DNA from 2 places in the Streptomyces sp. NPDC029956 genome. Region 1 is predicted to be linked to the other one. Evidence: riboswitches for the same ligand, from Rfam matches in the RefSeq annotation. Region 1 holds a riboswitch; the other holds the start of a gene.
The links. Region 1 has a riboswitch for S-adenosylmethionine ahead of ACZ4XX_RS30620 (aminotransferase class V-fold PLP-dependent enzyme). Riboswitches for the same ligand answer to the same signal wherever they lie in the genome.
Positions count from the first base shown of each region.

Region 1 (5,686 bases):
GAGGCGTTCAACTCGACCATGCACATCTCGTTCGAGGTGCGCGGTGGTCTGCTCATCCGGCAGATCCACCACTGGGCGGCGCTGATCTTCCTCGCCGGCATGTTCGTGCACATGATGCGCGTGTTCTTCACGGGTGCGTTCCGCAAGCCCCGTGAGATCAACTGGCTGTTCGGCTTCCTGCTGTTCTTCCTGGGCATGTTCACCGGCTTCACCGGTTACTCGCTCCCGGACGACCTGCTCTCCGGCACCGGTGTCCGCTTCATGCAGGGCGCGATCCTGTCCGTGCCGGTCATCGGCACGTACCTGTCGATGTTCCTGTTCGGCGGGGAGTTCCCCGGCGGCGACTTCGTGGCCCGGTTCTACTCGGCCCACGTCCTGCTGCTGCCCGGCATCATGCTCGGCCTCGTGGTGGCCCACCTCATCCTGGTGTTCTTCCACAAGCACACGCAGTTCGCCGGCCCCGGCCGTACGAACAAGAACGTCGTGGGCATGCCGCTGCTGCCGGTCTACATGGCCAAGGCCGGAGGCTTCTTCTTCCTGGTCTTCGGTGTCATCGCGGTCATCGCGGCGATCGCCTCGATCAACCCGATCTGGGCCCTCGGCCCGTACCGCCCGGACCAGGTGTCCACCGGCGCCCAGCCCGACTGGTACATGGGCTTCGCCGAGGGTCTGATCCGAGTCATGCCGGGCTGGGAGATCAACCTCTGGGGCCACACGCTCGTCCTGGGCGTGATGATCCCGCTGGCGATCTTCCCGGCAGTCCTCGCGGCGATCGCGGTCTACCCGTTCATCGAGTCGTGGATCACCGGCGACAAGCGCGAGCACCACATCGCGCAGCGCCCGCGCAACGCTCCGACGCGCACCGGTTTCGGTGTCGCCTGGATCACCGCGTACATGATCATGCTCGTGGGTGGTGGAAACGACCTCTGGGCGACCCACTTCCACCTGTCGCTCAACTCGATCACCTGGTTCGTGCGGATCTTCTTCTTCGTCGGCCCGGTCATCGCGTTCGTCGTCACCAAGCGGATCTGCCTCGGCCTCCAGCGCCGCGACAAGGACAAGGTGCTGCACGGCCGCGAGTCCGGCATCATCAAGCGCCTGCCGCACGGTGAGTTCGTCGAGATCCACGAGCCGCTCAGCCAGGGCGAGCTGCACCGCCTCACCGCGCACGAGCAGTACGACGCCGCGGCGCTGCCGCCGGCCGTCGACGAGAACGGTGTGGAGCGCAAGATCGGGCGCATGGAGAAGCTCCGGGTCAAGCTCAACAAGGGCTACTACGGCGACGACAGCCAGGTCGCCAAGCCCACCGTCGAGGAGTACAAGGAGATCCAGAGCGGCCACGGCCACCACTGATCATCTGAACTCCTGACTTTCGACAAGTCGCCACGGTGAGAGCCCCGTCCATTCGCTGGACGGGGCTCTTTGCCGTCCCGGGGGCTCGATAGGGTGGAGCCCTAGCCGTCACCGACCGACCAGGAGCTGCCATGAGCGCTGCGACCCCCGCTGGAGGACCTACGTCGGCGGGCCGCTCCTGGCCCGTCGTCCTGGACGGTCTGCTGTCCGGCCGCGACCAGAGCGCGGAGGACACCGCCTGGGCCATGGACCGGATCCTGCGGGGCGAGGCGACCGACGCGCAGATCGCCGGTTTCGTCGTGGCCCTGCGCGCCAAGGGCGAGACCGTCGAGGAGATCACCGGCCTCGTCCGCACCATGTACGAGCACGCGAACACGATCGAGGTGCCCGGCGCCACGGTCGACATCGTCGGCACCGGTGGCGACGGCGCCAAGACCGTCAACATCTCCACCATGTCGGCGATCGTCGTGGCCGGCACCGGCGCCAAGGTCGTCAAGCACGGCAACCGGGCCGCGTCCTCCGCCTCCGGCGCCTCCGACGTCCTGGAGAAGCTCGGCGTCAACCTGGACCTGACCCCGAGGCGGGTCGTCGAGGTCGCCGAGGAGGCCGGGATCACCTTCTGCTTCGCCGTGAAGTTCCACCCGGCGCTGCGCCATGTGGCGATGGCCCGCAAGGAGCTCGGCATCCGGACCGTCTTCAACTTCCTCGGTCCGCTCACCAACCCCGCCCGCGTCCGGTCCCAGGCGACCGGTGTCGCCGACGCCCGGGTGGCGCCCATCGTCGCCGGGGTGCTCGCCGAGCGCGGTTCCTCCGCGCTGGTCTTCCGCGGCGACGACGGCCTCGACGAGCTGACCACCACCGCCACCTCGCGGGTCTGGGTGGTCCGTGACGGCGCGGTGCGGGAGGAGGCCTTCGACCCCCGGGACGTCGGCATCGACCTCGTCCCCGTGGAGGCGCTGCGCGGCGCGGACGCCTCGTACAACGCCGACGTGGCCCGCCGGCTGCTCGCGGGGGAGACCGGTCCGGTACGGGACGCGGTGCTGCTCAACTCGGCGGCGGCGCTGACCGCGCTCGCGCCGGGGGAGGGCACCCTGGCGGAGCAGATCCGCGCCGGCATCGGGAAGGCCGCGGAGTCGATCGACTCCGGCGAGGCCCGCCGGGCCCTGGAGCGCTGGGTCGCCGCCAGCAACTCCTGACCCCCCGCACGTCGTACGCGCCCGACCCCGGTCCAGTATGCGGACCGGGGTCTTGCGCTTCGGCGATCATGTGGCAGGATGCTCTACAGGTCACGAGTGACAGCGTTTTGGCCCCGGCTTGCTGTCCGGCAACCCTCCGTCCGTGGCGGGGTGCCCCGGGTGATGACCAGGCCGTAGGCAGCGAGGTCTACGGCAAGCGCGGACCCCTCGAACACCAGGGGTCCTGGTCTCTCGAGGAGCTTTTCCGTGAGCAAGCGAATGCGATAGGGCGAGTACGCCCCTTCTTCACCCTCGGATCATCGGATCAGGGTCACTTCCGCGTACCCCGTGCACCCCTGAGTCCGCCCGTGCGCCACGGGCACCCGTGTCCTCCGAGGCGTCACCCCGTACCCCGCCGTGTCCGGCCGCGTACGGATCACCGAAGCCATTCCGCACCGCCCGCCGGGAGATACCGCCATGTCCGCACGCCCTGACGCCGTCGCCACCGCCACCCTCGTCGAGACCGCCGCCGAGTCCGCCGATCCCTGCTGCGCCGCCCCGCTCCCCGTGCTCGGCCGGGACGTCACCGTCCCGCTCGTCACCGGCGGCGAGGTGACCTACGCGGCGCTCGACTACGCGGCCAGCGCGCCGGCCCTCCAGCGGGTCTGGGACGACGTCGCCGCGTACGCCCCCTACTACGGCAGCGTCCACCGCGGCGCCGGCTACCTCTCCCAGCTCTCCACCGACCTCTTCGAGAACAGCCGCGCCACCGTCGCCGAGTTCCTCGACTGCCGCGCCGGTGACCAGGTCGTCTTCACCCGCTCCACCACCGACTCGCTCAACCTGCTCGCCGCCACGCTCCCGGCCGACTGCCAGGTCTTCGTCTTCGAGACCGAGCACCACGCCTCGCTGCTGCCCTGGCGCGACGCCCGCGTCACCTACCTCAACGCACCGCGCACCCCGCAGCAGGCCGTCGCCACCCTGGAGCGGGCCCTCGCCGACCGCGACCCCTACGGCCCCGCGCTGGTCTGCGTCACCGGCGCCTCCAACGTCACCGGCGAGCTGTGGCCGGTGAAGGAGCTCGCCGCCGCCGCGCACGCCCACGGCGCCCGGATCGTGCTCGACGCCGCCCAGCTCGCGCCCCACCACCCGGTCTCCGTCCAGGAGCTCGACGTGGACTGGATCGCCTTCTCCGGGCACAAGCTGTACGCGCCCTTCGGCTCCGGCGTCCTCGCGGGCCGCGCCGACTGGCTGCAGGACTCCGAGCCCTACCTCGCGGGCGGCGGCGCCTCCCGCAAGGTGGCCCGTCGGGCCGACGGCGGTGTGGACGTGGAGTGGCACACCACCGCGGCCCGGCACGAGGCCGGTTCCCCGAACGTCATCGGCGTCTACTCGATCGCCTCCGCCTGCAAGGCGCTCACCGAGGCCGGCTTCGACTCCCTCGTCGAGCGCGAGCAGCACCTGATCGCCACGGTCCGGGCGGGACTCGCCGAGGTTCCCGAGGTCAGGGTGCTCTCGTTGTTCGGCGACGACGCGCCGCGCGTCGGCGTCATCTCCTTCGTCGTGGAGGGCTGGAACAGCTCCCACTTCGCCGCCGCGCTCTCCGCCGAGTACGGCATCGGCGTCCGCGACGGTCTCTTCTGCGCGCACCCGCTGGTCCGCACGCTGCTCGGCAGCGACCCGCAGGACCCGGGCGAGTGCGGCGCCCCCGAGGCGGCCCCGGGGGAGAGGTCGCTCAACGCCATCCGGGTGAGCTTCGGCGCCGGTACGCCGGACGAGCACGTGGAGCGGTTCGTAGGCGCCGTGAAGGAGCTCGTCCGCGACGGCGCGCAGTGGAAGTACCGCACCGAGGACGGCCGCTGCGTCCCGGACCGCGGCTGAGCACTCACTCGTACGGGTGAAGGGGGCCTCCCGAGCGGGAGGCCCCCTTCACCCGTGCCGTGAACGAGGTCTCAGGACTCCAGACCGATGGCGAAGGCCGCCTCCAGATCGTGCTGGGAGTACGTACGGAAGGCGACATGCGTGTCCGTGGCCTCGACGCCCGGGATCTTGCTGATGCTGCCGGGGATGACGTCCGCCAGGTCGTCGTGACGGGGCACGCGGACCATGGCGATGAGGTCGTAGGTGCCGGTCACCGAGAAGACCTCGCTGACGCTGTCGAGCCCGGCGATCGACTCGGCGATCTCGGGGATGCGGTCCACGCTGGTCTTGATGAGCACGATCGCGGTGATCACGGCTGGCTTTCTCCCTCGGTCGCCGCGGCTTGGGCTTTCACTCTATCCCCACCCCGGTAGCGCCCCCAGGCATAGAGGAAGCCGACGGAGAAGCCCACCACATGGGCCAGATAGGCGACGCCGGGACCGGCGCCCGCCGCCTGCGCGGCCAGCCACTGGAGCACGAACCAGAAGATCAGCACGATCCAGGCCGGGAAGCGCAGCGGAAGGAAGAAGAGGAAGGGGAAGAGACTGGTGACCCGGGAGCGCGGGAAGAGGAAGAGAAAGGCCCCGAGCACCCCGGAGATCGCCCCGGACGCCCCGACCAGGGTCTGCTCGCTGTTCGCGTGCGCCACCGCGTACCCGAGCAGCGCGAGGTAGCCCGTGCCCAGGTAGAAGAGGGCGAACTCGACGGGACCCATGCGCTCCTCGGCCATCGCCCCGAAGACGTACAGGAACAGCATGTTTCCCAGCAGGTGGAGCCAGCTGCCGTGGACGAAGAGCGCCGTGAACGGGGTGAGCAGGGCGCGGGGGTCGCCGCTCATCAGCTCGGCGGGGACGACACCCCAGCGCCGGAAGTACACGCCCTGCGCCGCGAGCAGCTCGTCCCCCGTGCCGTACACCGGGTTGAGCCCCGAGACCGGGCCGATCACGAAGAGCAGACAGCAGGCGGAGATCAGTCCGTACGTCACCTTGGGGCCGGTGCGGGTGCCCCGCCAGGCACCGAGGGCCGTACCTCGCCAGTCGATCATGGACAGATCATGGCGTACCGGGGCCGAACTGGACAGAGTGCCTCGCCGTGCCCTCGCGTACCGGCGAGGCCGTAGGGTAACGGGCAGTACGACCGCAGTTCGACGGCGCACCGCGGCTCCCGCACCTGGTACCACGCAACAGGAAGAAGGACGGCACGATGACGACGGTTCCCCTGCCGACCGCCGACACCCG
Region 1 covers NZ_JBVHZJ010000050.1:13,620-19,305, forward strand. The annotation lists gene qcrB (cytochrome bc1 complex cytochrome b subunit) at 1-1,353, shown strand, start outside; gene trpD (anthranilate phosphoribosyltransferase) at 1,485-2,549, shown strand; SAM riboswitch class IV at 2,638-2,754, shown strand; gene ACZ4XX_RS30620 (aminotransferase class V-fold PLP-dependent enzyme) at 3,006-4,409, shown strand; gene ACZ4XX_RS30625 (Lrp/AsnC family transcriptional regulator) at 4,481-4,762, opposite strand; gene ACZ4XX_RS30630 (rhomboid family intramembrane serine protease) at 4,759-5,493, opposite strand; gene ACZ4XX_RS30635 (hypothetical protein) at 5,652-5,686, shown strand, end outside.

Region 2 (5,686 bases), on a different contig from region 1:
GGCCAGGTGGACCACCCGGTCGCGCCACTCCGGGTGGACGGTGAGCAGCTCCCGGTAGGCGAGGAGGCCGCGCAGGATGTTCTTCGACAGCTCCGTGCGGTCGACGCGGACGATGGTCCTGCGCTCGCCCACCTCGGCGCGGAGCCGGGCCAGGGCCTCGTCCACCTCGGGGCGGTGGGCCAGGGCCCGCAGCTCGTCGCCGTCGACGCCCAGGGGGTACGCCCGGACCCGGGTGCGGCCCTTCGGGCCACCGTGGCGGCGCCACTCCACCCCGTGCCAGGGGTCGCCGCTCGGCCAGACGCCCCGGGCCGTTCCGGTCGAGTCCTCGCGCTGGGAGCAGCAGCTGATGAACATCGAGGCCCATCCCCAGGTGTGGAAGCCCAGCTCGTCGGCACCGAGCATGCCCCACAGGAGCTCCTCGACGATGTCGTCCGGCACCATGCGCAGGTACTCGGAGGACACCCACGGGGTGTGGGTGAAATGCCCGATCCGCAGGTCGGGGCGGAGCTCCCGCAGCATCCCGGGGACGAGCGCCAGGTGGTAGTCCTGCACCAGGACCGCCGCGCCGTCGTCCGCCTCGGCGGCCAGGGCCTCGGCGAAGGCCCGGTTGTAGGCGCGGTACGACTCCCAGCGGCGCCGGAACTCCGCGTCGAAGACGGGCTCGCGGGGGGTGTCGTACAGGTGGTGGTGGAGGAACCACAGCACCGAGTTCGCGATGCCGTTGTACGCGTCGGCGTACACCTCCGGGTCGATGTCGAGCATCCGGACGCCGGGCTCGCCGATCCCGCGCCGCACGGCCTCCCGGTCGCCCTCGCCGAGCGCGGCGCACACCCACAGGCTGTCCTGCGAGGAGACGGCGCTCAGCCCGGAGACCAGGCCGCCGCCGCCCCTGCGGGCGTCGAGCTCACCGTCCTCGCCGCGCAGGTACGAGACGGGTCCCCGGTTGGATGCCACGAGCACAGTTGCCATGGGGCGAACCTAGCCCGTCCCGTAAACGCTCAAACGTACGTATACGAGACGGGTGGATCCGGCCACGGAGGGTGGCCGGGCCTCCGCCGGGCCCCGGGACGGTCGTCGGCCGGGCTGTCGGCCGGGCCTCCGGACGGTCGTCAGTTCTCGCGTCGCCCGCGCATCGCGGCCTTCGCGACCAGGCCCGTCGCCGCGAGGGCGAGGCCCAGCGCGCCCAGCAGCCACAGCCGCTCGCCGTTGCCGCCGGTCTCGGCCATCGAGCCGCCGCCGCTCCCGTGCGGTCCCGGGGCCGGGGACGCGGGGTCGGCCTCGGCGGGGGGCGTGGGGTCGGCCTCGGCGGGGGGCGTGGTGGGCGCGGGGTCGGCCGGGGTCGGCGTCGGGTCCACGGGGGTGGGCGTGGGGTCCACCGGCGTCGGGGTCGGATCCGTCGGGGTCGGCGTCGGGGTCGGCGTCGGGGTCGGCCTGGGGGGCTTCGGCTTCCTGAGCTGCGGGTTCACCCCGCAGGCCGGGTCCTTGCCGCCGTCTCCGCAGTTCGAGCGGGGTGTCTCGGCCTCCACGCGGTCGTGGAGCCTGCCGTCGCCGGTCGGCGGGTTCTTGATCTTCACCGAGTAGGTGACGGTCGCCGTCCTCCCGGCCGGGATGGTTCCCGCGTACCCGATCCTCGGGGCCGTGTACGTCGCCGTGCCCAGGTCCGTCCGGAGGTCGCCCCGGTACTCGGCGTCGTCGAGGCTCCCGGTCAGGTCGTCGACGAACCTGGCGTTCGGGAGGTCGAGCGCGCTGACGTTCTTCGCGGTGATCGTGTACGTGAGGGTGTCGCCCGGCTTCACCGTGCGCGGGCTCGCCGTCTTGGTGATCTCCAGGTCGGGGACCGGGACGGAGAAGGCCAGCGCGGCGGCCACATAGGTGTCGCCGCGCGTCGAGAAGGTCAGATCGGCCGAGGTGGCGCCCTGCGGGACGGCGTCGTCGGGGATGTCGAAGGTCTTCGTGTCGATGCCCAGGTTGTCGACCTGCTCGGGGGCGACGGCGCCGTCGCCCCCGCCGACGAAGAAGTCGCCGGTGTCGCCCGTGCGGGCCTCGGTGACGGCCTTGCCGCCGACGAGGAAGGTGTCGCCGGGGGTGTTCCGGTCGCCCTCGTACGCGGTCACACCGGCCCGCGCCGTGCCGCCGCTCCGGTGGAAGCCGTCCACGGTGATCGTGGTCGCGGGGGAGGACGAGCGCTGGAGGACGTGCCCGCCGTACACGGACACGTTCCGCCGCTCGGGGGCGCGGACCGGGTCCGGTCCCGGGAACCGGTGGACGACGGTCAGCGACCAACCCGCCACGCAGCCCTTGCCGTCCGGCGCCCAGATGTTGCCGACGGCCACCTGCGCGTCCGTCCCCGACGTGCCCGCGAACGCGGCCGTCACGTCCGACTCGCCCGTGTAGTAGTGCGGGCCGTCGGTGTCCGCCGGGTCGGCGACCATGCTGTCGATCGAGACCGGGGTCGCGGCACCCGTGCCGACCCTGATCACCGGGGCGGTCGTCGTGGGGTCGCCGGGCGAGCGCCCGGCATCGGCGCCGGAGAGGTCGCAGCGCTTCAGCCGAGCCCCGCTCGGGCTCGTGTACGTGCCGTCGTTGCCACCCCAGAAGAGCCGGGCGTACGCCACCTCGGCGCCTGCCGGAATCCGCACGTGGCCGGTGCTGGAGCCGTGCTCGCCACCCATGGCGCCGGCGTCGATCCGCCGCATCACGAAGGTGTTGTTGCCGTCCGAGCCCTGGCCGCTCGCCGCGGTCGCACAGCGGGCGGCCAGGTCGGCGGGGGTGGTCGGACAGCCCATGACCGTGTTGCCGAGCGTCGTGAAGTCGCCGTACAGCGACGCTGCGTACCGCTTGCCGAACGGCTCGACCACGTCCGCCGCGGCCGGCCCCGCCGCGGTGAACGCGAGCGAGCCCGCCGTCAGTCCGACGGCCACGGCGGCCGCGAGCACCCTGCCCAGGTGATGTTGTCTGAAGCGCATAAAAGGGCAATATAGAAAAAACTGATCATCATCGGGCGTTACGCCACGCGGACGGGCAAGGCGGCAGGGCGCCACGCGGTGGGGTACGGCGGTCAGGGCGCCGCACGGTCAGGCCACGCGGCGGCGGGCGTACTCCACGATGTCGGCCATCGGCGGCCGCTCCTCCGTGTCCACCGCGTACGTCCGTGGCTCGAAACCCTTCTCGCCCCGCTCGAACTGCGTCAGCCGCGGCCGCACCAGATGTCCCCGCGACAACCGCAGCTGCGCCGTCCGGTAGATCGCCGCCGCCATCCGGCCCAGCGCCTGCCCGTCCTGGTGCCGGTGCTTGCGCACCCCCACGTCCACCTGCGCGAGCGCGTCCAGGCCCACCGTGTGCAGCGCGTCCACGAGCAGGCCGAGCTCCACCCCGTACCCGACCGGGAAGGGCAGCCGTTCGAGCAGGGACCGGCGCGCCGCGTACTCGCCGCCCAGCGGCTGTACGAAACCGGCCAGCTGCGGCCAGTGCAGATTGAGGAGCGGACGGGCCACGAGCTCCGTCACCCGACCCCCCTGGGCAGGGGTCCCGCCGGAGGCGAGGCCATCGAACCCGGGGCCGAGCGGACGGTCGTACATCGCCTTGACGAAGTCCACGTCCGGGTCGGTCAGCAGCGGGCCCACGATCCCCGACACGAAGTCCGCCGAGAAGTCCCGCAGATCCGCGTCGATGAAGCACACGATGTCCCCGGTGGTCACCATCAGCGACCGCCACAGGACCTCGCCCTTGCCCGGCACGGCCGGTATCCGGGGGAGTATCGCGTCCCGTGCGACCACCCGCGCCCCGGCCGCCGCAGCCACCTCCGCCGTACGGTCCGTGGAACCCGAGTCGATCACCACCAGCTCGTCGACGAGCGGCACCGCCTCCGACATGAGCTCGCGCCGGATCACGGCGACGATGTCACCCACCGTCGCCTCCTCGTTCAGCGCCGGCAGGACGACGCTGACCTTCGTGTTCCGCTTCGCGGCGAGGATCCGCTCCAGCGGCCGGTCCGCCACGGACCAGGACCGCCGGTCCAGCCAGCGCTCCACCTCTTCCAGCACGTGATCTCCATCTCGCGGTTCGGACGGCCGGTCCAAGCGTCCGGGCCTTCGGTTACAGTCTTGAACAACGCGGATGCCCGATGCACGTCGGGGTGCCGCCCGCGCCGGAGCGCAGGAACGAAAGTTCACCGCGCTTCACAATCGAATACCGCTCATCCAGAGGGGCAGAGGGAAACGGCCCGTTGAAGCCCCGGCAACCCTCCAGTCGGTTACTCGTCCTCCAGCGAGGCTCCCGACTAGGGAAGGTGCCAAATCCGTCTCATGGCGAAAAATTCGTCATGGGAAAGATGAGGAGAAAGGGCCTCGCCTCCATGGCTGTACAGACTGTTACCCCCGCCACTTCGGTCGACCTCGGTCCCGCGTCGGGACTCTCCTGTCGCGAATGCGGTGAAGTCTTCCCGCTCGGCCCGATCTTCGCCTGCGAGCTCTGTTTCGGACCGCTCGAAGTCGCGTACGACCTCCCCACCGGTGACCCCGAGGCGCTGCGCAAGCAGATCGAGGCCGGCCCCGCCAACATCTGGCGCTACGCCCCGCTGCTGCCCGTCCCCGCCGACGTCGCCGACAAGCCCAACCTGAACCCGGGCTGGACCAAGCTCGTCCAGGCCGACAACCTCGCCCGCGAGATCGGCGTCGCCCCCGGCAAGCTCTTCGTCAAGGACGACTCCGGCAACCCGACCCACTCCTTCAAGGACCGGGTCGTCGCCCAGGCCATCGAGGCCGCCCGCGCCTTCGGCTTCACCACCCTCTCCTGCTCCTCCACGGGCAACCTGGCCGGCGCCGTCGGCGCCGCCGCCGCCCGCGCCGGCTTCCGCTCCTGCGTGTTCATCCCGCACGACCTGGAGCAGGGCAAGGTCGTCATGGCCGGTGTCTACGGCGGTGACCTCGTCGCCATCGAGGGCAACTACGACGACGTCAACCGCTTCTGCTCCGAGCTCATCGGCGACCCGCTGGGCGAGGGCTGGGGCTTCGTCAACGTCAACCTCCGCCCGTACTACGGCGAGGGCTCCAAGACGCTGGCGTACGAAATCTGCGAGCAGCTCGGCTGGGTCATCCCCGACCAGCTCGTCATCCCGATCGCCTCCGGCTCCCAGCTCACGAAGATCGACAAGGGTCTCCAGGAGCTCATCAAGCTGGGCCTCGTCGAGGACAAGCCGTACAAGATCTTCGGCGCCCAGGCCGAGGGCTGCTCCCCGGTGTCGGTGGCCTTCAAGGCAGGCCACGACGTCGTCCGCCCGCAGAAGCCGAACACCATCGCCAAGTCGCTCGCGATCGGCAACCCGGCCGACGGCCCGTACGTCCTGGACATCGCCCGTCGCACCGGCGGCGCCGTGGAGGACGTGAACGACGAGCAGGTCGTGGACGCGATCAAGCTCCTCGCGCAGACCGAGGGCATCTTCGCCGAGACCGCGGGCGGCGTGACCGTCGGCGTCGCGAAGAAGCTCGTCGAGAACGGGCTGATCGACCCGAACCTCACCACCGTCGTCCTCAACACCGGCGACGGACTCAAGACCCTGGACGCGGTGGCCGACACCTCTCAGGCGACCGTCACCATCCGCCCGAGCCTGGACGCGTTCCGCGACGCCGGCCTCGCCGTCTGAGTCCGTCCGCTTCCCTGGCCCACCGAAAGGTTACGAAGACATGGC
Region 2 covers NZ_JBVHZJ010000034.1:52,364-58,049, forward strand. The annotation lists gene ACZ4XX_RS25205 (alpha,alpha-trehalose-phosphate synthase (UDP-forming)) at 1-969, opposite strand, end outside; gene ACZ4XX_RS25210 (DUF7927 domain-containing protein) at 1,110-2,966, opposite strand; gene ACZ4XX_RS25215 (glucosyl-3-phosphoglycerate synthase) at 3,075-4,043, opposite strand; SAM riboswitch class I at 4,193-4,337, shown strand; gene thrC (threonine synthase) at 4,331-5,641, shown strand; gene ACZ4XX_RS25225 (MoaD/ThiS family protein) at 5,682-5,686, shown strand, end outside.
Region 2: linked by a shared signal. The riboswitch ahead of thrC (threonine synthase) and the one ahead of ACZ4XX_RS30620 (aminotransferase class V-fold PLP-dependent enzyme) in region 1 are both predicted to bind S-adenosylmethionine.